DNA from 3 places in the Pseudoduganella sp. UC29_71 genome. Region 2 is predicted to be linked to each of the others. Evidence: riboswitches for the same ligand, from Rfam matches in the RefSeq annotation. Region 2 holds a riboswitch; each other region holds the start of a gene.

Region 1 (9,527 bases), 2.1 Mb from region 2:
TCGCGGCCGACATCGCTGCGCTCGAGTCGGGCCGCGCCGCCGCGTTCTTCGAAGCCGCGCACGCGCGCGCCCACACCCGCCAGCTGCATGCCTTCAACAGCGCCTTCATGGCGGCGCTAACCACCTTCTACACGCTGCACCGCCTCACGCACCGCCTGCGCCAGGACGCCGCCTCGCCCGTGCCGGCGCTGATCGAGCCGCTGCTGGCCCAGCTGGCGGCCGCCTTGGCGCATGGCGAAGCGCTGCAAGGCCCGGCGCTGGATGAAATGCAGACCGCCCTGGCCGACGCCATCGCAGCCGCCCGCAGCGCTATTGCCCTCGCACCGGCACCGGCATCGGACGCGGGCAGCGGCAAGCCCGCCTCGCCGCACCGGATCGACTTCGAAACGGCCAGCGAGCTGCTGGAGCGCTTTGCGCGCCAGTTCGGCGAATTCGCGGCCATCTACCACGGCCTGGCGCAGCGCAAGCGCATGCAGGCCAGCGAGCCGCAAGCCTACACGCCAAAGACGCCGCCCGCCATCGTGCTGGCCAGCGGCTTCCGCGCCGCCACCGCGCTGCTCACCGTGGCCGGCGTGTGGTACTGGATGGCGTGGCCGTACGCCGTCAATGCGGTCCTGATGACCGCCATCTTCTGCGCGCTGGCCTCGTCCTCGCCGCGCCCCACGGCCATGATCAAGCAGGTGATGCAGGGCTTCCTGATCGCCTGGCCGCTGTCCTTCTTCACCGAATTCTTCCTCGTGATGCCCGGCGGCGGCTACCCCATGCTGGTGCTGGCGGCCGCGCCGCTGTTCGCAGCGGGCGCCTATGTGACCACCGATCCCAAGCGCGCGGGCATCGGTATCGGCATCACCTTGTTCAGCGCGCAGGTGATCGCGCCGCTGAACCTGGCGCACTACGACGTGGCCGCCTTCCTCAACACCACGCTGGCCATGCCGCTCGGCGTGGCGCTGGCATGGGCCATCTTCGCCGTGGTGCTGCCCGAGCACACCATGGGCCACAAGGACCACGTGGCCGCCGCGCTGTGGCGCGAAGCGCTGGCCACCTGCACTACGCCGCTGCGGCCCGCGCTGCCAAGGGCGTGGCTGCCGCAGGCATGGCGCCACGCCACGCCGCGTCTGGCCGCCGTGCGCCACCGCTTCGACAACCGTGTGCGCGACCTGCTGAGCCAACTGAACGCCGCCGCCGGCCCCGCGCCGAGCGAAGCCGCGCGCGCCGTGGTACGCCAGGGCCTGACCTTGCTGGAGCTGGGCCACTCGGTGCTCGAGCTGCGCGCGCTGATAGGCGATGCCGGGCGCAGCGAAGCCCGCAGTGCGCTGCAAGATTGCGTCGCCGCGCTGGCGGCCTACTTCAAGGCGCCCACCCAGGAGCGCTGCGCCACCGCAGTCGGCGCCGTGCTGCGTGCCGGGGCCGCCGTGCGCGCGGCCTTGCCGGAGGCCGAACTGGCCACCGCCCAACGCCCCGGTACCGCCGCGCCAGACCGCGCCGTCCGCCTGCGCAGCGCGCTGACGGACCTGCATTCCATTTACACCAGCCTGCTGGACCAGCTGCCGCAAACCAGCGCCAGCACCGGCAACAGCACCAGCCCCGGAGTCCGCCATGCCTCGTGAACTCGCCGTCTTCGGCATCCTGATCCCCACCCTGCTGCCCATCTTCCTGGCCAGCCTGCTGCTGCAAGGCGCGCTGGACTGGGCGCTGGGCCATGCGGGCCTGTACCGCCGCATGTGGCACCCGGCGCTGGTGCGCCTGTGCCTGCTGGTTTGCATCTTCAGCGCGCTGACGCTGGCCTTCTATTCCTAACTCTCCAAGTGACCATGACCGCCAAGATCTTCCGCTTCTTCATCACCGCCCTGCTGCTGTGCGGCGCCCTGTGGCTGGGCAAATCCGCCTGGGACCGCTACATGGAATCGGCCTGGACCCGCGATGGCCGCATCAAGGCCGACGTGGTCAACATCAGCGCCGACGTGGCCGGCACCGTCACCGACGTGCTGGTGAAGGACAACCAGCTGGTACAGCAAGGCGACGTGCTGTTCGTGATCGACAAGGCGCGCTACAGCGCCGCGCTGGCGCAGGCGAACGCGCTGCTGGCCGGCCAGCAGGTCGAGCGCGGCCGCCGCACCAAGGAAGCCCAGCGCCGCGCCGCACTGGACGACGCCGTCATTTCCACCGAGAACCGCGAAACCGCCAGCTTTGCCGCCGACAGCGCCGGCGCCCAGCTGCGCGCCGTGCAGGCCGCGCGCGAAGTGGCGCAGCTGAACCTGGAACGCACCGTGGTGCGCGCTCCCGTGTCCGGCTATGTGACCAACCTGAACGTGCACGCGGGCGACTTCGCCGCCGTCGGCGCGGCCAAGCTGGCCATCATCAACAGCGCCTCCTACTACGCGGTCGGGTACTTCGAGGAAACCAAGCTGCCATTGCTGAAGACCGGCGCGCCGGTGGAGCTGGGCCTGATGGGCGGCGGGGCCGTGCTGCATGGCCATATCGACAGCATCGCGCGCGGCATCACCGACCGCGACGCCGGCACCGGCCGCGAACTGCTGGCGGATGTGAATCCCACCTTCAACTGGGTACGGCTGGCGCAGCGGGTGCCGGTGCGCATCACGCTGGACGACGTGCCCAAAAACTTGACGCTGGTGGCGGGGACCACGTGCACGGTGAGCATACTCGGCGGGTTACGCGCCGCGGCGCTAACCCGCCCTACGCCGCCCCACGCCCCCGGCACGGCAGACCACGGACCACACCGTAGGGCGGGTTAGCGGGGCCAGCCCCGCGTAACCCGCCATGCCCGGGACGTAAAAAAACCCGCCGTAGCGGGTTGTTCTCATGGCGAGGTGTGCGTGAGCGCGTAGCCCACATGCTCCCACCAGTGATCGCGCGTGCGCACCGTCTTCATGCATTGCATGTCGGTTTCACCCTTGAACATGCGGTCCTCGCACTTCTTGCTGGCATACGCGTTGCGCTGATTCTCCGCATTGGCCAGCGCAATCATCAGCCATACCGAAAAGGCGACCACCACCAGCAGCAAGCTCCACGCAACATGGTTGACGTGCGTGCGCCAGAACAGCTTGTTCTCGTCCGGCGCCGACTCGCGGTACATCGCCATCACTTCTTTTTCGGTATCGCTCATGTCTTCCCGTCTTATTTCTTCGCGGCCTTGGCCACCAGGTAATCCATCACTTGCAGCGTTGCCTGCTGCGAAGCCTGCTCCGGCATGCCCGGACGGCCGGCCTGCGAAGGCGACGTGACGAAACGGCCATCGATCACGATGGTCGGCGCGCTGTCCACCTTGTAGGCGCTGATCACTTGCGCTGCACGCTTCATTTTAGTCTGCACGGCGAAGGAATTAAAGTATTCCAGGTATTTCGCCTTGTCGATGCCGTTCTTCACCAGGAAATCCGTCATCGCGTCATCCTTGTTCAGGCGGTTGCGGTCGACGTGGATGGCGCGGAAGATCTTGTTGTGCATTTCGTCCAGCTTGCCCATCGCTTCCAGCGTCAGGTAGGCGTGCGCCTGCGCGTCGTTCGGGCCGCCGGCCGGGAAGTGCACGCGGCGGAAGGCGATCTTGTCGCCCTGCTTGGCCACCCAGTCATGCAAAGAAGGCTCGAAGGCGTTGCAGTGGGGGCAGGAATACATGAAGAATTCAATGACTTCCACTTTCTTGCCGGTGTCGGTACGCACAGGCGAAGCCAGCGTGGTGTAGTCCACGCCTTCCTTCGGTTCAGCAGCGGAAGCGCCGGCTGCGGTGAACGACAGGGCGGCGGCGGCAATGATCAGGCGCAGAAATCGCATAGTGGTCCTTCTAGAGTAAGAGTGGCAAACGCCGCGAGATTACCATTTTTTTGCCCCTGCCATCAGGCCGGATAGCAAAAATCCCCGGCTGGCGGGGACTTTAAGCTGCAATTAAGGCCGGTCAAGCCCGGTCAAGCCCGCTTCAGAACTCGTAGCGTGCCGACAGCTTCAGCTGGCGGCCGTCCGAGGTGTAGATGCCGCCGCGGCACTGGAACGCCATGCCGTAGTAGTTCTTGTCGGTCAGGTTCAGGCCGGACAGCGCCACTTCCCAGGCGCCGAACTTGCGCGCGTAACGGGCGTCCAGCGTGGTGTAGGACGGGATGCGCGCGATGCAGCTGTTGTCAAAGTCGGAACCGAAGCGCTGGCTGTCCACCCACTGCGCGCCGATGTCGGCGGTCTGGCCATCGGCCGGGGTCCAGGTCAGGCGCGCGCTCAGCACGTTCTTCGGCACCAGCACCATTTCGCGGCCGGACATGGCGCCTTCGGTGAAGGTGGCTTTCACGCGCTGGTAGTGGCCGCTCAAGGTCCAGTCGCGCGCCAGCTCGGCGCTCGCGTCCAGCTCGAAGCCCTGGCGCTTGGTCGGCGCCAGGTTGGTGTTGGCGCCGAAGCCGAACGCGCCGGCGGTCGGATCGTAGAAGATCTCATTGCGCAGCTCGTGGCGGAACACGCGCGCCGACAGCTTGCCGCTGCCGTCGGTGTAGGTGGTGCCCAGCTCCAGGTCGTGCGAGGTCTGCGGCTGCAGCACGGTGTTCGGCACCGGCGTGTAACCGTTCTCGTCGGCGTTGGCGACGCGGTAGCTGTGGCCGATCTTGGCGTGCAGCGTGGCTTTCGGCGACAGCGCATAGCTGCCCTGCATGTCCCAGGCGTTCAGGCCCTGGGTCACGTCGTAATTGGCGGTGGCCCATGGCGCAGCGTCGGCGTTCTGCTTCTCGAACAGCTCGCGGCGCACGCCGGCGGCCAGGCGGAAGGCGTCCCACTTCACTTCGTCGCGCAGGTACAGCGCCTTCGATTTCTGCGTGGCCTTGACCGGCATGGCGCCCTTCTGGTCGCGGGTCCAGTCGATGAAGTCTATGCCGGCCACCGCCTCGTTCAGCACGCCGCCGAACTGGCCCAGCTTGCGCACGCGCGGCGAGAACTGGGTCTGCTTGCTTTCATAGTCCAGCGCGGCGGAGCCGGTGCCGAAGAAGTAGGTCGCCTCCAGCTCCTTGCGGCGGTGCGACAGCTCGGCGGCCAGGTCGTAGCCCGCCACCTTGGCTTCGATGAAGGCGGTGAAGCGGTCGCTGTCGAGCGAGCCGAAGTCATCCGGCGTGGACGCCTGGCGCGGGTTGGTGTCGAACTGCGCCTGGCTCAGCGAGCCGGCAAAGCGCGAATCCTGGCGCGTGCTGGACAGGCGCACGCCGGCGCGGCCATCCGGGAACGCCACTTGCGCGCCGGCGTTCACGCTGCGCGACTTGAATTTGTTGTTGTCGCGGTAGTTGTCGGTGTCCAGCGCGCCGCCGGACAGGTCGAAAGCCCAGCTGTCCGTGCTGTGCGTCATGGCCGCGCGGCCTTCGCGCAAGCCCAGCTGACCCGCTTCGCCGAACACCGAGCCGTGCGTGCCGGCCGTGCGCGCGCCGGGGCGCTTGGTGACGATCTGGATCACGCCGCCGGTGGCGCCGTCGCCGAACAGCACGCTGCTGCCGCCGCGCGTGATCTCGATGCGCTCGACCGAATCGACCGGGATGGTGGACAGGATGGCCGAGCTCAGCTCGTTTTCGGACAAGCGCACGCCGTCCAGCATCACCACCATGTTCTGGCTGCTGTTGGTGCCGAAGCCGCGCAGGTCCAGCGCGAAGTCCGGGCTGCCGTCCAGGCTCTGGTGGCCCAGCACGCCGCCGATCTTGCGGATGGCCTGGTTCACGTCGCTCACGCCGGAGCGGCGGATCTCGGCCGCGCTGATGACGGTGGCGCCGATGGGCAGCAGCGACGGGTCGCTGTCGAAGCGGGCGCCGGTGACGACCACCGGAGCCAGCGCTTGCGCGGCGGTTTGAGCGAAGGCCGGAGCGGCGAAGCAAAGAGCGACGGCAAGCGCCAGCGGTGCCGGCGTGCAGCGGGAATTCGAGTTGTTCATGTGTTCTTTACGCGTAGTGAGCATCCGCCTGCGTCCCCGCAGGGCGGATTCAACGGAAGGCTGTTCGCGCTTCCACCTGTCTGGCCGGTATCCGGGCTGGCAAGACGGGACGGGATCACCTTCCGGCGCAGGCAAGCCTGCACAGTGGTTGTCGATCCAGCCTGCCGCGCAATCGACAGCGCGGCGCTTGCGTACCGTTGCGGGGGCAGCACACCTTGGCCGCCGCGCTGCCGATGAGCGCTGGCTGCCTTGTGTTTCCCGTTTAACTGCATCCATGGGCATGGACGCGGGCACCAAAACGCCGCCATTATACTCCTGCCATCGCCCCGGCAATTTCGTTGGCAAAATATCATGTGCTTGGTTATAGTGGCGGGCATGAACGCACACCACTACCGCAAACTGGCCGCCGCCGCCGCGCTGGCCACGGCCGCCACGCTGGCAGCACTGGCGCTGGCGCAAGTCCAGGTCATCGCCATCCCCGAACCCTACACGGACACCGGCATCCCCTTTGCACCCGCGCAGGCGGCGGCAGTGGCCACGCCCAGCGCGCCGGCCGCCTGGGGCGGCCCGCGCACCGGCAGCGAGCCCACCCTGTCGGACCGCGTGGTGGACTACAAGATCGACGCCACGCTGGACCCGGTCAAGCACACCGTGGACGGCAAGCAGCAGCTCACCTGGCGCAACCGCAGCGCGCACCCGGTGCGCACGGTCTATCTGCACCTCTACCTGAACGCCTTCGAGCACGCCGGCACCACCTTCTTCACCGAGCACCGCGCCATGGGCGGCGGCATGTTCAGCGCCGATCCCAAGGACGGCGAGTGGGGCCACATCGACCTGCGCAGCGTGACGCAAGGCGGCGCCAAGGTGGAACAGTCCTTCGTCCAGCCCGACGGCGGCCCGGCCAGCGACCGCACCGTGGTGCGCTTGGACCTGCCGCAGCCGGTGGAAGCCGGCGCCAGCACCACGCTGGCCATCGACTTCCACAGCCAGCTGCCACGGCTGCTGGCGCGCAGCGGCTACTTCGGCAGCTTCCACCTGGTGGCGCAATGGTTCCCCAAGATCGGCGTGCTGGAACTGGCGGGCGAACGCGGCGCCACCAAGCCGCGCTGGAACGTGCACGAATACCACGCCGAGTCCGAGTTCTACGCCGACTTCGGCAGCTACGACGTGAAGCTCACCGCGCCCAAGGAGTACACGGTGGGCGCCACCGGCGAGCAGCAAGGCGCGCCGGTCGAGAAAGACGGCATGCTCACCCACCACTACGTGCAGGGCGACGTGCACGATTTCGCCTGGACCGCCGACAAACGCTACGCCGCCCCGCTCACCGCCAGCTGGAGCGGCGCGGGCAGCCCGCCCGTCAGCATCAAGGTGCTGTACACGCCGGAGTTCGCGGCCAGCGCCGCGCCGTCGCTGAAGGCGGCGCAGGACGCGCTCACCTATTACTCCAAAACCCTCGGCCCCTACCCCTACAAGACCCTGACCGTGGTGCTGCCGCCGCATAACGCCACCGCGGCGGCCGGCATGGAATACCCCACCTTCTACACCGCCGACAGCTACACCAAGGTAGAAAAAGGCTCGCTGGAAGAATTCGAGCTGGACCTGGTGAACATCCACGAATTCGGCCACGGCTACTTCTACGGCATCCTCGCCTCCAACGAATTCGAGGAACCGATGCTCGACGAAGGCCTGAACGAATACTGGAACATGCGCATGGCGCGCGAACGCGGGCAACAGATCCATCCCGCGCTGGCATGGATGCGCGCCATCGGCATCTCGCCGGCGTTCGACGGCTTCCACTTCGAAATGGGCGGCGCGGTGCGCGAAAATCCCGCCGACCCGGCCGGCCAGAACGCATACTCGCGCCTGCAAGGCATAGGCCCGGCCTACAACCGCAGCGCCATCCTGTTCCACGATCTGGAAGCGCAGCTGGGCAAGCAAGCCACCGAACAGGCCTTCAAGGAATACTACAAGCGCTGGCGCTTCCGCCACCCCAGCACCGCCGACCTGCGCGAAACGCTGGCCGAAGCGAGCGGCCAGCGCGCGCTGGTGGAACGCGTGTTCGCGCAGCAGGTCTACCGCACCGGCAAGGTGGACGACCGCGTGCAATCGGTCAGCAGCGAAGAAGTGCTGCCGCAGCCGGGCAGCAGCATCGTCAACGGCAAGCGCGTGGCGCTGACGCAGGAGCAGGTGGACAAGCAGATCGACGAAGCGCGCGAGAAATGGGACAAGGCCCATCCCGACGCCAAGCCCGGCACCGGCCCCTACCCCTTCCGCACCGAAGTGGTGGTACGCCGGCGCGGCGAAGCCGTGCCGCAAACGCTGCTGGTGCGCTTCGCCGACGGCAGCAGCGACACCGTCAAATGGGACCCGCAGAACGGCGAGCGCTGGCAGCGCTTCGTCTGGCAAAAGCCGGCCAAGGCCGTATCGGCCGAGCTGGACCCGGAACGCAAGCACCTGCTGGACACGAATAAACTCGACGACAGCCGCACGCTGAAGGCCGACAGCACCGCCTCGCGCCGCTGGACCTTCGACCTGGCCGCGCTCGCGCAAGCCCTCCTGACCCTGATCGCAACGATATGAAACTGACCGACACCTGCCTGTCCGCCGCGCGCGCCGCGCTGCAATGGCGCCTGCTGGCGCTGTGGACCATCGCCCTGCTGCTGCCCACGCTGGCGCTTACGCTGCCGTTCTGGAGCCAGCTCAGCGCCGCCTTCGACCACTCCGTGCACGCTGCCCAACTGGCGCAGCGGCTGGACCTGTCCAACATCGCCGACCTGATGGGCGAAACGCACCGCAATCAGCTCGCCATCCAGCTGGGCGCGGGCGTCGCGCTCGTGACCACGCTGCTGCTCTCGCCGCTGCTCACCGGCGCCGTCGCCACCGCCGCGCGCTTCAACGGCACGCCCGTGTTCCGCGAACTGTTCGCCGGCGCGGTGGCCGAGTATCCGCGCATGTTCCGCATGCTGCTATGGGCCGCCGTGCCACTGCTCGCCGCGCTGGGCGCCGGCAGCGGCCTGCAGCACCTCGCCAATCTGGACGCCGACAGCGCCATCACGCCCGCCGACGGCCAATACCTGCGCGGCGCGGCCGACGCCCTTGCCGCCCTGCTGCTCGCACTGGCCCTGGCCACGCTGGACGCCGGCCGCGCCGTGCTGGCGGCGGACCGCCGGCGCCGCTCCGCCGTCGTCGCCTGGTGGCACGGCCTGCGGCTGTTGGCGCGCCGCCCGGGCGATGTGGCCGGCAGCTACATCGCCATTACCCTGGCTGGCCTGGCTGTGGCCGCCGCACTGGGCCTGGCGCGCGTGCACCTGCCCCACGCCGGCCTGGCCGGCTTCCTGTTCGCGCTGCTGCTGACGCAGATTATCGCCGTGCTGCTGGCCTGGATGCGCAGCGCGCGGCTGTTCGCCCTCATCGCTATCATTAACAAATCCTGAACAATCCATCCACAAAAACACCATTGATGAACAAGGTGGGCAAGCCTATAGTAAGTGCATCGAAAACTAGGAGCAATCCATGTCCAGCACTGCACTCCCCACCTATTTCCTGTCCCACGGCGGCGGCCCCTGGCCGTGGATGCTCGACCAGTACGGCGGCCGCTACGACGCGCTGAAAGCCTCGCTGGAAGACATCC
Region 2 (9,527 bases):
GCGGCGTGTCCTGCGCCAGCATGGCGGCAATGGCCACGCGCTGGCGCTCGCCGCCGGACAAGGTGCGTACATTGCGGTGCGCCAGCTCGGCCACTTCCATGGCCGCCAGCGCCTCCATGGCCAGGCGGTGGTCGTCGGTGTTCTCCCAATAGCGGTCGCCATGGTAGGGATGGCGCGCCGACAGCACGGTTTCGATCACCGTGTAGGCGAACGCGTCGTTGCGCGACTGCGCCAGGAAGGCGCGCTCGCGTGCCAGGTCCGCCAGCGGCCACTCCGGCAGGCCGCGGCCCTGGATGGACACGCCGCCCTCATCGACGGGAATCAGGCCGGCCAGGGTGCGCAGCAGCGTGCTTTTGCCCGCGCCGTTGCGGCCGATCACGCTCCAGCATTCGCCGTCGCGCACCTGCCAGTCCAGTTTCTCGACCAGCGTGCGCGCGCCGATGCGCAAGCTCAGTTTTTCAGTGGCGATCATTTCTGCAGCCTGTGAAGTTGGTACAGGAATACCGGCGTGCCGATCAGCGCCGTCACCACGCCCACCGGCAGCTGCAGCGGCGCGAACAGGGTGCGCGCCAGCGTGTCGGCCAGCACCAGGTAGCCGCCGCCGGTCAGCATGGCGGCCGGGATCAGCACCCGGTGGTCCGGACCGAAGGCAAAGCGGCAGGCGTGCGGCACGATCAGGCCGACAAAGCCCACGCTGCCCGCGTTGGTCACCGCGCTGGCGGTCAGCAGCGCCGAGACAAAGAACAGCCCCTTGCGCAGCGCACCGACATTGATGCCCAGCGTGACGGCCGCTTCGGCGTGCAGCGCCATCACATTGATGGCGCGGGCGCTGCGCAGCGCGAACACCGTTGCGCCTGCCAGCACGATCCACGGTATCCAGCGCATCGGCGCGCCGGCCAGGTCGCCGATCAGCCAGAACACCATGGTGCGCAACCGGCTTTCAGGAGCGATGGACAGCATTAGCGTGATCAGCGCCGTGCAGGCCGCCGTCAGGATCACACCGGTCAGCAGCAACAGGGCAGTGCCGCCTTCGGCTGCCGAACCGCTGCGCATGTCGCGCCGCGCCAGGAAGTACAGCATCATGGACACGGCCACCGCGCCGCCGAACGCCGCCGCATCCACCACCCAGGCCGCGCACATGAACATCATCGCCGCCAGCGCGCCCACCGCCGCGCCGGAAGAAATGCCCAGCACGTAGGGGTCGGCCAGCGGATTGCGCAGCAGGGCTTGCATCATCACGCCCGCCAGCGACAGCGCCGCGCCGGTGACGAAGGCGGTCAGCGCGCGGCTGCCGCGCAGGTCGAGCAGAGTCGCGGCCAGGCTGTCGGCCTTGCCGTTCCACAGGTCGCCCAGCGCGCCGGGTATCTCGGACAGCGGAATGTACACCGAGCCGGTCACGCCGGAGAACAGCAGGCTGCCGATAACAAACAGCAGCAGCCCGCCGGTGATGGCGGTCGCTCGCGTGCGCAGGTTGCGGGAGTGTGGATGCATGGTGCTTGGTTGTACCCTTATTTAATACCGTAGCGTACGGCGGCAAAGAACTTGGCGCCCGGCGTGGCGTAGTTGCGCGCCACTTCGTAGTTTTTGTCGGCCACGTTGTTCCAGCGCGCCAGCACGGACCAGTCACGCGCGAACTGCCAGGTGGCGTACAGGTTCAGCAGGCTGTAGCCGCCCAGGCGGTTCTTGTTGGCGGCGTCGTCGAAGCGGCTGCCGGACACTTGCAGCTCGGCGCCGGCGGCCAGCGCGCCTGCGGCGTATTCTACGCTGGCGCTGCCGTGTTTTTTCGAGCGGCGCGCCAGCGATTTGCCGGTGGTCTCGTCTTTCGGGTCCTGCCAGTCCGCGTTGGCGGCCACGGTGAAGGCACCGATGCGGCGGCTGCCGTTGAGCGACACGCCTTCCAGCATGGCGTGGTTCACATTGTAGGCGCAGCTGCCTTTGCGGGCCGGGTCCGGGCATGGCGTGGTGGTCACCAGCATGTCGGTCAGCTTGTTGCGGTAGATGCTGGCGCCGAATTCGTTCACGCCGTCGTCGTACTGCAGGCCTGCCTCGGCGTTGCGGCCCTGCTCTGGCTTGTTGTTTTCGTAGCCGAAGCCGGGGTAGTACAGCTCGTTGAAGGTGGGGGCGCGGAAGCTGGTGCCGAAGCTGGCGCTGGCGCGCAGCGCGCTGCTGAAGCGGTAGCCGTAGCCTGCCGATCCGGTGGTCTTGGTGCCGTATTGCGAGCTGTCGTCCGCGCGCAGGCCGAAGGTGGCCAGGTGCGCGCCGCGCTTCAGGCTGTAGGCGCCGGCATAGGAATCGGTCTTGCGCACTTTGCCCAGCGCCGGCGTGGTGCCGGAGACGACTTTCTCTTCGCGGTGGCCGAGCAGCACTTGCAGCGTATCCTCGCCGAGACGGAAATCATTCTGCCAGGTGGCGTCGGTCTGCTTGCTCTCGATGCGGCTGTAGGCGCTGGCCACGCCGGTGTCGGAGATCGATTTGTCTTCCGCCTTCGCCAGCTGCACGGTGCTGTACCAGTTGTCCATCACCCGGTTCTTGCTGAACACGCCCAGGTTGGCCAGCTTGGTCTGGCTGCGCGTGTCGTAGCGGCTGGTGCCGCTGTCGAACTGGCCATCGGTGCGGCTGTTCAGGAACACCAAGCCGACATCGTGGCCCTTGGCCAGTTCATAGCCGAACTGGCCGGAGGTGCTGGTGCGCTCGTAGCCGTCGTCGTCCGCGTTGTAGCTGCTGCTGCCGGGTTTGGTGGACGAGAAGCCGTCCGACTTTTCGCGGCCGGCGCTGATGGCGTAGCTGAAGCTGTTATCGCCCGCGCTGGCGCCGAAGATGCTGGCGTCATATTTGCGGGTGTTGTCGCTGCCCGCGCCGACCGAGGCGGCCACGGACTGTGGACCTGCGCCCTTTTTGGTGAAGATCTGCACCACGCCGCCGATGGCGTCGGCGCCGTACAGGGTGCTCATCGGGCCGTAGACGATTTCAATGCGCTCAATGGCTTGCAGCGGAATGGCCGACCAGCTGGCCGTGCCCGACGTGATGGAGCCGATGCGCACGCCATCCACCAGCACCACGGTCTGGTTGGCGTTGGCGCCGCGCAGGAATACGCTGGAGTTGGTGCCCGGGCCGCCGTTGCGGGCGATCTCGATGCCGCGCTGGCGCTGCAGCAGGTCGGTGATGGAACCGGCGCCGGAGCGGGCGATGTCTTCCGCGCCCAGGGTCACGATGTCGCTCAGCACGTCGCGCTGCAGTTGCGGCGAGCGGGTGGCGGTGACGATCACGCTGTCGGTTGCGGTGGTCTGGGCGAAGGAAGGCGCGGCCATAGCCATGGCCAGCGACGTGAGGGCCGCGTGCCGGATTACAGGAAAGCTCATAGTAGTTCTTTGTATAGTATGCAACCAGCCTACTTCCCCGTGGGCTGGATTGAACAGATGCGCGCGGCGCATCCACCTGCTTTGGCCGGTATCCGGGCTCGCAAGTTGAACTGCCTTACCTTCCCATGCTGAGCACAGTGGTTTGCGGAGGCAGCTTGTCGCCGGGGGCGACACTTGTTTACCGTTGCGGGGGCAGCACACGTTGGCCGTTTTCCTGGTGGAGGGCGGCTTCGTGTTTCCCGTTTAACTGCGCGCATGGGCATGCGCGCGGGCACCAAAACCCCGCCATTATACGGACTTCAGGCCACGGCTTCCAGAATGACAGTCTCGCCGTAGGCGATCTTGTGGGGCGCGGCGGCGGCGCGCAGTGCGATGTCATGCAGCGGCAGGCCGGCCTGCAGGCCCGCTTCCAGTGCCACCAGCAGGCGTATCGTGCCCGCATGGCAGATGATGGCGGCAGCGCGCGGGCTGGGCGCCTGCCCGCCATGGCGGCGCAGCAGGTCCGCGCGGAAGGCGGCTACGCGTGCAGCCACCTGGAGCACGTTTTCGCCGCCGCCGGGCCGGTAATCCACCAGGCCGGCAGCCCAGGCATCCACTTCCGCGCGCGGGATGTCGCCCCAGCTGCGCAGCTCCCAGGAACCGAAATCCATCTCGGCCAGGCGCGCGTCGAGCGCGTGGGCGCCGAGGCGGCCGGCCAGTACGGCGCAGCGCTGCAAGGGACTGGAGTAGAGCGGCGTGCCGGACGGGATGCTGGCGCTGGCCAGCAGTTCAGCATGCACGCGTTCGATGTCGTCCGGCGCGGCGGGCAGGTCGCTGCTGCCGTAGCAGACGCCCGGCGCGACCAGCGGCTGTGGATGGCGGACCAGGATCAGGCGCACGGGCCGCTCCCGGGGCAGCGCCGCGTAGCCGGCCGTGCAGCCTGCGCCGGCGTCAACACCGCTGGCCCGGCCGCCATGCTCACGCCTGCCACGCGCCGTGGCCCAGGCCGGCCAGCACGCACAGGTAGATCAGCACTTCGGCCAGCTGCTGCACCGCGCCCAGGCAGTCGCCGGTATAGCCGCCGATGCGGCGCGCGAATTTGCGGCCCAGCCAGATGGCTGCGGCCAGCGCAGCCAGCACCGCGGCGCAGATGGCCAGCCACGGCAACCATCCCATGGCGCCCAGCAGCACCGCAGGCAGGGCCGTGCACAGGCAGGCGATAAAGAACTCCGCGCCGCTCATCTCTTGCGCCATGGGCTTGGCCTTGCCTTCGGCGCGCGCATACTCCATGCGCCAGATCAGCGAGGTAGCGGCCAGGCGCGACAGCGGATGCGCCAGCAACAGCGCGGCGACCGCCACGGCGGGCGGCAGCAATGTCAGCGCCGTGCACTTCACCGCCAGCAGGCAGATGGTGCCGATCGCGCCATAGGCGCCGATGCGCGAATCCTTCATGATTTCCAGCACGCGCTCGCGCGTCATGCCGCCGCCGAAGCCGTCGCACATGTCGGCGAAGCCGTCTTCATGGAAGGCGCCGGTAGCATAGATGCCGGCCGCCGTCGACAACAGCACGGCCACCGGCGCGGGGAAGACCCACGCCGCCGCCGCGTACACCGCCGCTGCGATGCCCGCTACCACCAGCCCCACCAGCGGGAAGTAGCGCGACGCGTGGTGCAGCCACGCGGGATCGAATCCCACCCAGCGTGGGATGGGCAGCCGCGTAAAGAACTGCAGCGCGATGAAGAACAGTCTCAACTGGTGCATGGCGGTCCGGCGCTTACTCGGACTTCTCGCTGACCTGGGCGGACTCGAAGGTCGCCATCTGGTTCACGAAATTCACCGCTGCGTGCAGCAGCGGCAGGGCCAGCGCGCTGCCGGTGCCTTCGCCCAGGCGCAGCCCGAGGTTCAGCAGCGGGCGCGCGCCCAGCTCGGCCAGCATCAGGTTGTGGCCGCTCTCGTCCGAGCAATGCGCGAACACGCAGTAATCGAGGATGGCCGGCTGCAGGCGCGCCGCCACCAGCAGCGCGCTGGTGACAATGAAGCCGTCGATCAGCAGCACCTTGCGCAGCTCGGCCGCTTTCAGCATGGCGCCCGCCATCATGGCGATCTCGAAACCGCCAAAGGTCGCCAGCACGTCCAGCGGCGCGGTGGCGCCCGCATGTTTCTCAACGGCCGCCTCGATCACGCGCTGTTTGTGCAGCACGCCGTCGGCCGACAGGCCGGTGCCCGCGCCCACGCATTGCGCCACCGGGATGCCGGTCAGCTTGTGCATCAGCGCGGCGGCAGCGGTCGTGTTCCCGATACCCATTTCGCCGAAGCCCACCACGTTACCCGGCAAGTCCGCCGCCAGCGCGGCACCATGCGCCAGCGCGGCATCGCACTGTGCCGTCGTCATCGCCGGTTCCTGCGCGAAGTTGCGGGTGCCGTGCGCCACCTTGCGGTCATGCAGGCCGTCGCGCGCGCCGAAGTCGTGGTTCACGCCGGCGTCCACCACGTGCAGCGCGCAGCCCATCTGGCGGGCGAACACATTGATGGCCGCGCCCTTGGCCAGGAAATTCTCCACCATCTGCCAGGTCACGTCCTGCGGATAGGCTGACACGCCTTCCGCCACCACGCCGTGATCGCCCGCGAATACCAGGATCGCCGGGCCTACTATGGAGAGTGCCGTCGTGTCCTGGATCAGGCCGATCTGTTTGGCCAGCGCCTCCAGCACGCCCAGGCTGCCGAGCGGCTTGGTCTTGTTGTTGACGGCGCGTTCCAGCGCAGCGGACAGTTCGGCATTGGCGGTAGGGGCAATAAGCATGGCAGTTCTATAGATAGAGAAGGAAACGAGCTGCGATGGTACAGCTTGCCCTTGCGGAACGCGAGGGCCTTTGCTATAGTTCTGTCCCCGCGCTGCTGAGCACAGCTTGCAGCGCAGGAGAGGTGGAAAAACAGGGGTTGACGGATTTAACGAAAAGCCCCATAATCTTGCCTCTCTGCTGCTGAACAAAACGCTTCAGCTACAACGCAGAATTCTTTAAAAATTTACAATCGATAAGTGTGGGCGTTTGATGATGAGGCCCGCAGCGCAAGCTGTGAAACTCAAATTATTAAACGCTCAACGAAAAACAAACGTGACCATCGAGAGATGGAATCGTCAGTTATTTTGAAGAGCGACCAAGTCAGCAATGACTTTAAACAGAGATTGAACTGAAGAGTTTGATCCTGGCTCAGATTGAACGCTGGCGGCATGCTTTACACATGCAAGTCGAACGGTAACAGGGAGCTTGCTCCGCTGACGAGTGGCGAACGGGTGAGTAATATATCGGAACGTACCCAAGAGTGGGGGATAACGTAGCGAAAGTTACGCTAATACCGCATACGATCCAAGGATGAAAGCAGGGGACCGCAAGGCCTTGTGCTCCTGGAGCGGCCGATATCTGATTAGCTAGTTGGTAGGGTAAAGGCCTACCAAGGCATCGATCAGTAGCTGGTCTGAGAGGACGACCAGCCACACTGGAACTGAGACACGGTCCAGACTCCTACGGGAGGCAGCAGTGGGGAATTTTGGACAATGGGCGCAAGCCTGATCCAGCAATGCCGCGTGAGTGAAGAAGGCCTTCGGGTTGTAAAGCTCTTTTGTCAGGGAAGAAACGGGCGTGGCTAATATCCATGTCTAATGACGGTACCTGAAGAATAAGCACCGGCTAACTACGTGCCAGCAGCCGCGGTAATACGTAGGGTGCAAGCGTTAATCGGAATTACTGGGCGTAAAGCGTGCGCAGGCGGTTTTGTAAGTCTGTCGTGAAATCCCCGGGCTCAACCTGGGAATGGCGATGGAGACTGCAAGGCTAGAATCTGGCAGAGGGGGGTAGAATTCCACGTGTAGCAGTGAAATGCGTAGAGATGTGGAGGAACACCGATGGCGAAGGCAGCCCCCTGGGTCAAGATTGACGCTCATGCACGAAAGCGTGGGGAGCAAACAGGATTAGATACCCTGGTAGTCCACGCCCTAAACGATGTCTACTAGTTGTCGGGTCTTAATTGACTTGGTAACGCAGCTAACGCGTGAAGTAGACCGCCTGGGGAGTACGGTCGCAAGATTAAAACTCAAAGGAATTGACGGGGACCCGCACAAGCGGTGGATGATGTGGATTAATTCGATGCAACGCGAAAAACCTTACCTACCCTTGACATGGAAGGAATCCCCGAGAGATTGGGGAGTGCCCGAAAGGGAACCTTCACACAGGTGCTGCATGGCTGTCGTCAGCTCGTGTCGTGAGATGTTGGGTTAAGTCCCGCAACGAGCGCAACCCTTGTCATTAGTTGCTACGAAAGGGCACTCTAATGAGACTGCCGGTGACAAACCGGAGGAAGGTGGGGATGACGTCAAGTCCTCATGGCCCTTATGGGTAGGGCTTCACACGTCATACAATGGTACATACAGAGGGCCGCCAACCCGCGAGGGGGAGCTAATCCCAGAAAGTGTATCGTAGTCCGGATTGTAGTCTGCAACTCGACTGCATGAAGTTGGAATCGCTAGTAATCGCGGATCAGCATGTCGCGGTGAATACGTTCCCGGGTCTTGTACACACCGCCCGTCACACCATGGGAGCGGGTTTTACCAGAAGTAGGTAGCTTAACCGCAAGGAGGGCGCTTACCACGGTAGGATTCGTGACTGGGGTGAAGTCGTAACAAGGTAGCCGTATCGGAAGGTGCGGCTGGATCACCTCCTTTCTAGAGTAGGCACCACGCCAAGCGCTCACACTTATCGATTGTTCCGTTCTTTAACAATTTGGAAGAAGTAAAGATTTATTGAGTGTGCAGATAAAACTGCATATTCAGGGTAGTAGATAAATCATCAAACACAGTAGTAAATGCTTGATACCGATAGCCGTCAAGGTTATAGGGACAAGTGAATAAGTGCACATGGTGGATGCCTTGGCGATTACAGGCGATGAAGGACGTAGAAGTCTGCGATAAGCCTCGGGGAGCTGACAAACAAGCTTTGATCCGAGGATTTCCGAATGGGGAAACCCGGCCTTATAGGTCATTGCATGCTGAATACATAGGCATGCAAAGCGAACGCGGCGAACTGAAACATCTAAGTAGCTGCAGGAAAATAAATCAACCGAGATTCCCAAAGTAGTGGCGAGCGAAATGGGATGAGCCTGCATGATTTAGCATGACGCATAGTGGAACGCTCTGGAAATGGCGGCCATAGCGGGTGATAGCCCCGTACACGAAATGCGATGTGTGGAACTAAGTATGCGACAAGTAGGGCGGGACACGAGAAATCCTGTCTGAAGATGGGGGGACCATCCTCCAAGGCTAAATACTCGTAATCGACCGATAGTGAACCAGTACCGTGAGGGAAAGGCGAAAAGAACCCCGGGAGGGGAGTGAAATAGATCCTGAAACCGTGTGCATACAAACAGTAGGAGCGGACTTGTTCCGTGACTGCGTACCTTTTGTATAATGGGTCAGCGACTTACATTCAGTGGCAAGGTTAACCAGATTGGGGAGCCGTAGAGAAATCGAGTCCGAACAGGGCGCCAGTCGCTGGGTGTAGACCCGAAACCAAGTGATCTACCCATGGCCAGGTTGAAGGTGCGGTAACACGCACTGGAGGACCGAACCCACTAATGTTGAAAAATTAGGGGATGAGCTGTGGGTAGGGGTGAAAGGCTAAACAAACTTGGAAATAGCTGGTTCTCTCCGAAAACTATTTAGGTAGTGCCTCAAGTATCACCATCGGGGGTAGAGCACTGTTATGGCTAGGGGGTCATCGCGACTTACCAAACCATTGCAAACTCCGAATACCGATGAGTGCGAGCTTGGGAGACAGACGTCGGGTGCTAACGTCCGGCGTCAAGAGGGAAACAACCCAGACCGCCAGCTAAGGTCCCAAAGATTGGCTAAGTGGAAAACGAAGTGGGAAGGCTAAAACAGTCAGGATGTTGGCTTAGAAGCAGCCATCATTTAAAGAAAGCGTAATAGCTCACTGATCGAGTCGTCCTGCGCGGAAGATGTAACGGGGCTAAGCCAGTCACCGAAGCTGCGGATATCCGCAAGGATATGGTAGGAGAGCGTTCTGTAAGCCTGCGAAGGTGTCTTGTAAAGGATGCTGGAGGTATCAGAAGTGCGAATGCTGACATGAGTAGCGATAATGGGGGTGAAAAGCCCCCACGCCGTAAGCCCAAGGTTTC
Region 3 (9,527 bases), 490 kb from region 2:
GGAGGCGCTCAAGCGCGGCGCTTGCGACTTCATCACCAAGCCGTGGGACAACGCGCGCCTGGTGGCGGCGGTCGACGCCGCGCTGGCGCGCCGCGCTGCGGAAGCGCCCGCGCGGCTGCTGCCGGCCGTCAGCGCTGCCACTGCTGTCACTGCTGCCACGGACGCCACGGATGCCACTGAGGCCACCGCGGCGCTGATGGGCGATTCGCCCGCCATGCGCAGTGTGAAAGCCATGATCGCCAGCGTCGGCCCCACCGGCGCCAACGTCATGGTGCTGGGCGAGAACGGCGTCGGCAAAGAGCTGGTGGCGCGCGCCATCCACTTGGCCTCGCAGCGCGCGGCAGGCACCTTCCTCGCCGTGGACATGGGCGCCTTGCCCGAGTCGACCTTCGAGAGCGAATTGTTCGGCCACCGCAAAGGTTCCTTCACCGACGCCAAGGCCGACCGCGCCGGCCGCTTCCAGGCCGCGCGCGGCGGCTCGCTGTTCCTCGACGAAATCGGCAACATGCCGCTGGCCGCGCAGGCCAAGCTGCTGACGGTGCTGGAGCGCCGCGAGGTGACGCCCATCGGCGCCGACAAGCCGGAGCCCATCGACGTGCGCATCATCAGCGCCACCAATCTGGATGAAGTGCGCCTGTTCGATCCCGCCGAGTTCCGGCCCGACTTGCTGTTCCGGCTCAACACCATCGTCATCCGCGTGCCGCCGCTGCGCGAGCGGCGTGAAGACATCCCCGGCCTGCTGCGCCACTACCTGAACGCCTACGAGCGCCAGTACCAGCGCCCTGCGCGCGCCATGTCGGCCGCAGCGCTGGCCTGGCTGCAAGCCCACCCCTGGCCCGGCAATGTACGCGCGCTGCGGCATGCCTGCGAACGTGCCGTCATCCTCGGCCGCGACGCCGAGTACCAGCCTGACGATTTCGGCCTCGCCATGCCGGCCACCGCCGCGCCGGGCGTATCTGGCGCCGCCATTGCTGCGCGCATGAGCGTTGCTGCCGGCGCGAGTGCGATGGCCGCTGCCGCTGTCGGCTCTGTGGCCGTCCACGTCGACGCAGCCGCCCGCCCCGGTGCTGGCGCGGCCAGCGACGACCTGACCCTGAGTGCCCTCGAACGCGACGCCATCGCCGCCGCGCTGGCCGCCGCCAAGGGCAACATCAGCCACACCGCCCGCATGCTGGGCGTGAGCCGCGCCGCGCTGTACCGCAAGCTGGGCAAGCATGGCATCTGAACACACGCTTGCCGGCGACGCCGCCGCGTCCCGCAAGCCCGCCGCTGCCGGCAAGTCCGCCGCCTACGCCAGCGTGGCTGCGCTGATGGCGCTTAGCTATGCCGCGGCCTATTACGCCGGCTCGCCGCGCCTGCAGGTGCTGTGCGCCATTGGCGCCATCCTGCCAGCCTGGCTGCTGCACCGGCGCCTGTCGCGCCCCCTGGCAGGCAGGCGCAGTACTGCACAGGATGCTGCACCAGTCGCCGCCGCAAGCGACCTGCCATGGAACCTCACGCCGGACCGCCGCGCCCTGCTGGACGCCGCGCAAGCCCTCGAAGCGCGACTGGAACATGCCCCGATCGCGCTGTTCTCGATCGAACACCTGAGCGGTCCGGGTGCGCTGACACCGCTCAACGCCAGCGCACGCCGCCTGCTCGCGCCCGGCCGCGCCAGCGATCCCGTGCAACTGGCGGACCTGTTGGCAGCGCAAACGGCGGAACGCCGCCAATTGGTGAGCTTCGAAACCGAGCGTGGCACCGAGCGCGCACTGGCCTCGGTCGCCGCGCTGACCGTGCAGGGCGCCGGCCAGCGCCTTGCCGCGCTGATGCCGGTGGAAAGCGAACTGGAAGCCGAAGCCATGAATGCCTGGCGCCAGCTGGTGCAAGTGCTCACGCACGAAATCATGAACTCCCTCACGCCGGTCGCTTCGCTGTCGCGCACCGCGTGCGACTTGCTGGACGAAGCCAAGGCCGACCTGGCGCCCGACGTCAGCGGCGACCTGGGCACCGCGCTGGACGCCATCGCGCGCCGCGCCGCCAGCCTGGTGGAATTCGTGGCCAGCTACCGCAGCCTGTCCAGCGTGCCGCAGGCCCAGCCCGAGCGGGTGCACGTGGGCGAACTGTTCGCCCGCCTGTCCATGCTGATGGCGCCGCAATGGCAGGCGCGCGGCGGCCGCGCCGAGTTCTCCGTCGAACCCGCGTCGCTGGACGTGATGGTGGACCCCGGCCAGCTGGAGCAGGCCCTGATCAATCTGCTGAAGAACGCCGCCGAAGCCACCGCGTCCGCGCCCCAGCCGCAGCTGCAAGTGAGCGCGCGCCTGAGCCGGGGAGGGCGGCTGCGCATCGAAGTGGCCGACAACGGCCCCGGCGTGCCGCAAGACCTCGCCGCGCACATCTTCACGCCATTCTTCTCCACCAAAAAACAGGGACGCGGAATCGGCCTGGCCATGGTGCGCCACCTGGTGCACGCCAATGGCGGCATGGTGCGCTACGCCAAACCGGTGGGCGCCGGCGCGCGTTTCATCATTACGTTTTAGCGCAGCATATCGATGTGCATGATGCCGTCTTCGTCATACGGTTCGCTCACGCGCGTGAAGCCGAAGCTGGCGTAGAATTTTTCGAGGTAGAGCTGGGCGCCGATGCGGCAGCGGTGGCCGGGATGCAGTGCTTCCGCGCGGCGCAGGCCTTGCTCCAGCAGCAGGCGGCCGATGCCGCTGCCGCGCGCGGACGCTGCCGTCAAAACGCGGCCCAATGACATTTCAGGGAATTTCACGCCCGGCGCGATGCAGCGCAGGTAGGCTGCCAGCTGGCGTTGGCCGTCGACCGTATGCCAGGCCATCAAATGACGCGCCGCCTGGTCGTAGCCGTCGAGGTCGGGATACAGGCACTTCTGTTCCAGCACGAAGACCTCCTGCCGCTGGCGCAGCACTTCATACAGGTCTTCGCGTGGAATCTCTTCAAACTCTTGCCACTGCCACTCAATCATGGTTGCCTCGCATGGGATCGAAGCAGCCATTGTAAGGGGCTTTATTCATAGTGTGACAGGGTGCCGGCTTTGACTGCCTGGGCCAGTTCGGCGCGCACTTCCTGGCGGGTTTTGCCTGGCGCGGCTGCGGTCACGCTGGCGGGGTAGGCTTCGCCGTTGAGGATCTGTCCGGCGCGCAGCGCGGCGATGGTTTCGGCTTTCACTTCGGCGCGGGTGCGGATCGACACGGTATTGACCACGTTGCCCTGGTAGCCTTCGCCGCTGTTGACGGGTTCGGCGGCGTAGGCGCTCGAGGTCAGGGCGATGACGGCGGCGGCGACGGACAGGATGGATGCTTTCATGATATTTCTCCTAGATTAATTGCACTATTTAATCGTGCACTACTTATTGGCTGGACTTTCAGGCTGCCGCCACCGGTTTTGCGGTAGCGGCAAAACCGGCTTTATACGATGGTCAGCGTTACGTCGATGTTGCCGCGGGTGGCGTTCGAGTAAGGGCAGACGATGTGGGCTGCGGCGACCAGCTTTTCGGCGGTGTCGCGGTCCAGGCCCGGCAGCGAGATTTTCAGTTCCACTTCGATGCCGAAGCCGGTTTCGATCGCGCCGATGCCCACGGTGCCTTCCACCGACACGTCGGCCGGCACGGCGATCTTGTCGCGGCCGCCGACGAATTTCATGGCGCCCAGGAAGCAGGCCGAGTAGCCGGCAGCGAACAGCTGCTCAGGATTGGTGCCGACCGCACCGGCGCCGCCCAGTTCCTTGGGGGTGGTCAGTTTCACGTCCAGCACGCCGTCCGAGGAGACAGCACGGCCTTCGCGGCCACCGGTTGCTTTAGCGTTTGCGCGGTACAGAACTTGTTTGATCGACATGATGATTTCCTTTGCTGTGAGTAAATTAGATTGCTATCTATTGAATCGCGCCCTACTTCTTGCTACCTCGCGCTGTGTTTGCAGCGCCGATGTGTGTACTTTATATCGTGCGCTATGTAATAGCAAGCTATATTTTTCAGTTTCCGGAAAATATTTTGCCGCCGTCCGCGCCGGCCCGCACCAAGCGGGCCGGCGGATTGCGGCCTTCAATGCTTGCGGGCTTGCTTGGCGCGCCCGGCCTTGATCGTCACTGGGGCAGCGCGGGAGCCTCGATCTCCGCCTTCCGGGCTTCGATCGCATCGCCCAGTGCGACCAGGTCCAGCTTCGCCTTGCGCGCCTTGGGGAACATTTCCCCTTCTTCTTCCTTGACGTGATGCTCGATCTGCTCGGACAGGACTTTCAACTTCGCGTCGTACAGGTCGTCGCTGGGTTCCATGGAAAGGATCTGCGCGATCAGTTCCTTGGCGGAGGCATGCTCCACGGTCGCCTCGTCGACCAAGTCCTCGTTCGCGCCGCTGGCCTGGCGCACGGCGGGATAGAAAATCTCCTCCTCGGCCGTGGCGTGCTTGGTCAGCTCCAGGCAGATTTTGTGCGCCAGCTTCTTCTTCGACGCGAGGGCGCGGTCGCCCAGTTCTTCGTATTGCTCAAACATTGCTCTCACTTCCGCGTGGTCCTGCGTCAGCAAGGAAATCGCGTCGATTTCACCCGGCGCGGTGGGAATTTTTTGAGGCATGGCTGCCTCGGCCTTGTCACTGGCTTTCATGGGGGCTCCTTGGTTGGGCGTTAAGCGCCGCGTTGCGGCGCCGGATATGCTGATCTGATGCGAAAGCCAGACCATCTTAAGATGACCTAACAGTGCAGGGTGTAGGCGCCCGGGCAGAAGGCATGTAGGATTTCATGACAGGGCTCAATACGGTAGAATCGCGGCATTAACGTGATTGGTGCCCTTCCGCTTGTCGGCTGGAGGGTGAAACGGGAAGCCGGTGACGCGCGCGATTTTCATCTCGCGCCAGTCCGGCGCAGCCCCCGCTGCTGTATGCCTGACGACTTTGACCGAACGCCACTGTGCATTGCACGGGAAGGCAGGGTCGAGGAAGGATGAAGGCCAGCCAGAAGACCGGCCAGTTACGAAGATGCGCAAAGCCCGGGGTGTGGCGTTGCCTGTTTTCCTGCGCGCCTGGCGCGCAGCTACTGGTTAAAGTTCAAATTGAGCACTTCCATACTCCTGCGGCTGGCCGCAGCGCTGTTGTGCGTTTGCGCCTGCGCGCACGCACCGGCCGCCAACCTGTTCGCCATCGTCACCGAGCGCGCGGCGCCGGCCGCCATCGAGGCCGCGCACCGCCACCTGGCCAGCCATCCGCAGGACCGCATCGTGCTGCGCACCCCGGCGCAGTGGATGGCCGCCAGCGAGCGTGACGCCGGGCTGTGGCTCAGGCAGGCCGACAGCGTGCTGGCCGTTTCCCTGTTCGGCGATCCCGCGCGCCGCCTGAAGGAACTGCTGCCGCGCTACGCCCGGGCGCAGACGCCGGTGCTGGCTTTCAATGGTGAAGCGAGCCTCAGCCTGATGAGCCGCGACCCGCGCGCCAGCCTGCAAGGCTTTTCACCGGACACGCTGCGCGAGCTGTCGTCGGAAGCGCCGCCGCCTGCCGCCCTGAAGGCGGCGCAGGCCGATGCGGCGGCGTCCCGCTGGCTGGCCGCGCGCCGCGTATGGCAGGCCGGCGGCGCCGACAACACAGCTGCGCTGTTCGCGCATCTGCTCAAGCCTTCCGTGCCGCTGGCCGATGCGCAGCCCGAGCCCACGCTGCGCCTGCGGGCGGGCCAGCGCGAGCTGGTGGACGCAGCAGCCTGGGGCAAGGCGGCGCAACTAGGCCTGAAAGCCCAGCCCACCGTGGTGGTGCTGGACCTGTCCAATATGGATAGCGCGGTGCCCGCCGCCGTGTGCCAGCGCGTCGAGCAGCGCGGCCAGGCATGCGTGCAAGTGCTCACGCGCTGGGGCGGCGCCTCGCGCGAAGCGCTGGAGCGTTTGCCGGAGCTGATCGCGCCCGCACAGCCGGCGGCGCTGGTGGTGCTGCAGGACTTCGTGGTGGGCGCTGCAGAGGGACGCGAAGCCGTCACGGAAGCGTTCAAGCGCCTCAACGTGCCGGTGTTCAAGGCCATTCGCCTATCCGACCGCAGCGCCGTGCAGTGGCGCTTGTCGCCCGACGGCCTGCCGCCGGATTCGGTGCAGTACCGCGTGGCGCTGCCGGAGTTGCAAGGCATAGGCCAGCCCATCGTGGTGGCCGCGCTGGGCCAGGCGCAGCAGGACCGCCAGACCGGCATCGAGAACCGCCCGCCGGTGGTGCTGGGCGAGGAGGCGGACCGCTTGTCCGCGCGCGTGAGCCGCTGGCTGGCGCTGCGCAGCAAGGCCAACCGCGACAAGAAGGTGGCGCTGATCTACTACAACCACCCGCCCGGCCGGCAGAACATCGGCGCAGACAACCTGGACGTGCCGGCCTCGCTGTTCGACATGCTGCACGCGATGAAGCAGGCGGGTTACACGGTGGGCACGCTGCCCGCGTCGCCGGAAGCGCTGCTGGACATGATCATGGCGCACGGCGTGAACCTGCCGGAAGACCGCGCCGCGCTGCGCGAATTGAGCGGCACCGTGAACAGCGTCAGCGCGGCCGATTACGCGCGCTGGTTTGGCACCCTGCCGCCGCGCGTGCAGGGCGAGATGACCAGCGGCCTGCTGGGCCGCCTGCATTCCGACGTGCTGGAAGCGGAAGCCAGCGGCGAGCCCGCGCTGGGCCGCAAGCAGGCCGACGTCATCATCAAGGAACTGCAGCACCTGGTGGAAGGGGCGGACCATCCGCAGCGCGAAGCGGCGATCCGCGACCTGGCTGCGCTGGCGGACGGCTATCACGCCTGCCTGGACCCGAGCGCCATCGCCGCGCCGGGCCGTACGGCGCGGACCAAGGGAACGCCCAAGGCCGGCTGCGCCGCGCTGGCGCCGCTCAGCAAGCGCCTGTCCGGCTACGGCATCGAAGGCCTGAAAGGCTGGGGACCGGCGCCCGGCAGGATCATGGTCGACAGCGGCAAGCTGCTGGTGCCCGGCCTGGTGTTCGGCAATGTGTTCATCGGACCGCAGCCGCCGCGCGGCTGGGAAGTGGACGAGGAACTGCTGCACGCGAACACCAGCATCACGCCGCCCCACCAGTACCTCGGCTTCTACCACTGGCTGCGCGACCGCTTCAAGGCCGACGCGCTGGTGCACGTAGGCCGCCACTCCACCTACGAGTTCTTGCCCGGTAAAGCCGTCGGCCTGAGCTCGGACGACTATCCCAGCCTGATCGCGGGCGACCTGCCCGGCATCTACCCCTACATCGTGGACGGCGTGGGCGAAGGCACGCAGGCCAAGCGGCGCGGCCTGGCCGTCATCGTGGATCACCTGACGCCGCCGCTGGCCACCACGCCGCTGTACGACGAACTGCTGGCCCTGCGCCAGGTGGTGGAGAGTTTCGAAGCGGCCAATTCGGAATCGCTCAAGTCGCAAGCCGCCGCGCTGATGCGCGAGCGCGTCAACGCGCTGAACCTGAAAGCCGAACTGGAAGCGTCCATGGCCGACGTGCTGGCCGTGCGCGGCATCGGCTTCGACGCGGCGGACGACGACCTGCTGGCGCACGAAGTGGGCCACTACCTGACCAAGCTGCAGGAAAAGTTCATGCCGCACGGCCTGCACATTTTCGGCCGCCCGTGGAAGCAGGAATCCATCGACCTGATGCTCGAATCGATGAAGAAGGGTGGTATCGAAGGCGCGGACGTTGCCGCCAAGCTGGCCGATTCGCCGCGCCGCGAAATGCTGGCGCTGCTGGCCGGACTGGATGGCGAATACATCGAACCGGGCAAGGGCAACGACCCGCTGCGCTCGCCGGAAGCGCTGCCCACCGGCCGCAACTTCCACGCGGTGGACGGCGACATCCTGCCGACACGCCTGGGCTACCAGCTCGGCGAGCGCATGGCGGCCAAGGCGGACGCGCGCAATGCGTCGGGCAGCTCGGCCGGCAAAGGCAGCGAAGGCATCATCCTGTGGGCCTCGGACGCGGTGCGCGACGAAGGCGTGATGGTGGCGTTTGCGCTGGCCATGATGGGCGCCGAGCCGGTGTGGAACGCGCGCGGCATCGTCACGGACGTGAAGCTCAAGCCGGGCGCGATGCGGCGCGACGCGCTGGTGACGACGTCCGGCCTGTTCCGCGACCTGTATCCCAACCTGATACGCCTGATCGACCGCGCGGGACGCATGGCGCTGGCCGCGTCGGCCGGCACGCTGGCCGAGCGCGATCCGGCGCTGAAGGAAGCCTTGCAGGCGGCGCTGGCGCCATTGCCGGGCGTGGCCTGGGGCAGCGAGGAGCCGGCGCAGAACCGCGTGGCGCGCGAATGGCTGGTGCGCCAGCGCGCGCTGGCCGCTACCGGCATGCCGGCGGTGGAAGCCGGCCGCGCGGCCGCGCAGCGCGTGTTTGGCGATGCGCCCGGCGCCTACGGTGCGGGCGTGAACAGCCTCACCGAGCGCTCCGGCGCCTGGCGCGAACGCGACGAGATCGGTCGCGCCTACCGCAACCGCATGGGCCACGCTTACGGGCTGGACGCCAGCGGCGAGGCCACCCACGCCGCCTTCGATGTGGCTCTGGACGGCATCGAGCGCACCTACCATGGCCGCGCCAGCAATCTGTACGGCCTGCTCGACAACAACGACGCCTTCGATTACCTGGGCGGCCTGTCGCTGGCCATCGAGGGCCGTACCGGCCGGGTGCCGGAAGCGATGATCCTGCAGCACGCGCAGCCGGGCCGCGCGGACGTGGAACCGCTGGCCTCGGCCCTGCTGGGCGAGCTGCGCGGCCGCTTCCTGAATCCGGCCTGGCTCAAGCCGCTGATGGGCCACGGCTACGCGGGCGCGCGCACCATGGGGCAGGAATTCCTGGAGAACCTGTGGGGCTGGCAGGTGACGCGTCCGGACCTGGTGAAGAACTGGGCCTGGGACGAGGTCAAGTCGGTGTACTTCGACGACTCGCACAAACTGGGCCTGCCGCAGTTCCTCGGCCAGCAGCACAACGCGCACGTGAAGGCGCACATGCTGGCCATCTTCATGGTGGCGGCCGAGAAGGGCTACTGGAAAACCGATCCTGCCACCATCAAGCGCATGGGCGGCGAGCTGGCGCAGCTGGTGGCCAAGAACGGCTTGCCCGGCAGCGGCCACACCGCGCCCAATCATCCGATGTGGGACTGGCTGGCGCCGCAACTCGATGGCGCCGACGCGGCCGCGCTAGGCGTGACGCTGGCCAAGGCGCGCGGCGACATGCTGCCCGCCGAGCCGGCAGATGCCGGCTATGCAGCCAATGCAGCCAGTGCAGCCAATGCCACGGCGGCCCGCACGCCCAGCCGGCCAACCCGCGCCGACGCCGCTGCAGCCGCCGCAGCCGCCGACAGCGCCGCGCCGCCCGCCAACGCCGCTCCGGCCGCGAATGCCGCGCCGCGCGTCTATGAGCTGCACCAGAAGACCGAGCCGCAGGAGCCCGCCGCCGTGCGCGTGGCCAAGCTGCTCGGCGTGCTGGCCGCCGTGCTTGCGCTGTTCGCGCTGGGCCTGTGGCGCGGCCGTTATACACCTCAACCCGTCAACCTGTAAGGAGTTCCCATGATCGAAACCCTGTCCTACGCCTG

What was found. A riboswitch is a leader RNA that binds a small molecule or an ion and turns the genes downstream of it on or off. The one in region 2 is predicted to bind cobalamin.
Region 1: it holds a riboswitch for cobalamin, as region 2 does, so the genes downstream of both, ACFJI2_RS03560 (TonB-dependent receptor) here and ACFJI2_RS25225 (TonB-dependent receptor domain-containing protein) in region 2, are expected to answer to the same signal.
Region 3: it holds a riboswitch for cobalamin, as region 2 does, so the genes downstream of both, ACFJI2_RS27570 (cobaltochelatase subunit CobN) here and ACFJI2_RS25225 (TonB-dependent receptor domain-containing protein) in region 2, are expected to answer to the same signal.

The regions. Positions count from the first base shown of each region.
Region 1 covers NZ_CP170549.1:792,289-801,815, reverse strand. The annotation lists gene ACFJI2_RS03585 (FUSC family protein) at 1-1,607, shown strand, start outside; gene ACFJI2_RS03580 (DUF1656 domain-containing protein) at 1,597-1,797, shown strand; gene ACFJI2_RS03575 (efflux RND transporter periplasmic adaptor subunit) at 1,812-2,753, shown strand; gene ACFJI2_RS03570 (hypothetical protein) at 2,819-3,124, opposite strand; gene ACFJI2_RS03565 (thiol:disulfide interchange protein DsbA/DsbL) at 3,136-3,786, opposite strand; gene ACFJI2_RS03560 (TonB-dependent receptor) at 3,929-5,896, opposite strand; cobalamin riboswitch at 5,961-6,209, opposite strand; gene ACFJI2_RS03555 (M1 family metallopeptidase) at 6,272-8,476, shown strand; gene ACFJI2_RS03550 (hypothetical protein) at 8,473-9,330, shown strand; gene ACFJI2_RS03545 (class III extradiol ring-cleavage dioxygenase) at 9,410-9,527, shown strand, end outside.
Region 2 covers NZ_CP170549.1:5,660,968-5,670,494, reverse strand. The annotation lists gene ACFJI2_RS25235 (ABC transporter ATP-binding protein) at 1-472, opposite strand, end outside; gene ACFJI2_RS25230 (FecCD family ABC transporter permease) at 469-1,491, opposite strand; gene ACFJI2_RS25225 (TonB-dependent receptor domain-containing protein) at 1,509-3,359, opposite strand; cobalamin riboswitch at 3,425-3,653, opposite strand; gene ACFJI2_RS25220 (histidine phosphatase family protein) at 3,659-4,237, opposite strand; gene ACFJI2_RS25215 (adenosylcobinamide-GDP ribazoletransferase) at 4,317-5,099, opposite strand; gene cobT (nicotinate-nucleotide--dimethylbenzimidazole phosphoribosyltransferase) at 5,113-6,138, opposite strand; rRNA gene ACFJI2_RS25205 (16S ribosomal RNA) at 6,525-8,055, shown strand; rRNA gene ACFJI2_RS25200 (23S ribosomal RNA) at 8,228-9,527, shown strand, end outside.
Region 3 covers NZ_CP170549.1:6,155,036-6,164,562, forward strand. The annotation lists gene ACFJI2_RS27540 (sigma-54-dependent transcriptional regulator) at 1-1,225, shown strand, start outside; gene ACFJI2_RS27545 (sensor histidine kinase) at 1,215-2,519, shown strand; gene ACFJI2_RS27550 (GNAT family N-acetyltransferase) at 2,516-2,968, opposite strand; gene ACFJI2_RS27555 (DUF4148 domain-containing protein) at 3,010-3,309, opposite strand; gene ACFJI2_RS27560 (organic hydroperoxide resistance protein) at 3,411-3,836, opposite strand; gene ACFJI2_RS27565 (hemerythrin domain-containing protein) at 4,084-4,599, opposite strand; cobalamin riboswitch at 4,759-4,977, shown strand; gene ACFJI2_RS27570 (cobaltochelatase subunit CobN) at 5,044-9,492, shown strand; gene ACFJI2_RS27575 (MotA/TolQ/ExbB proton channel family protein) at 9,502-9,527, shown strand, end outside.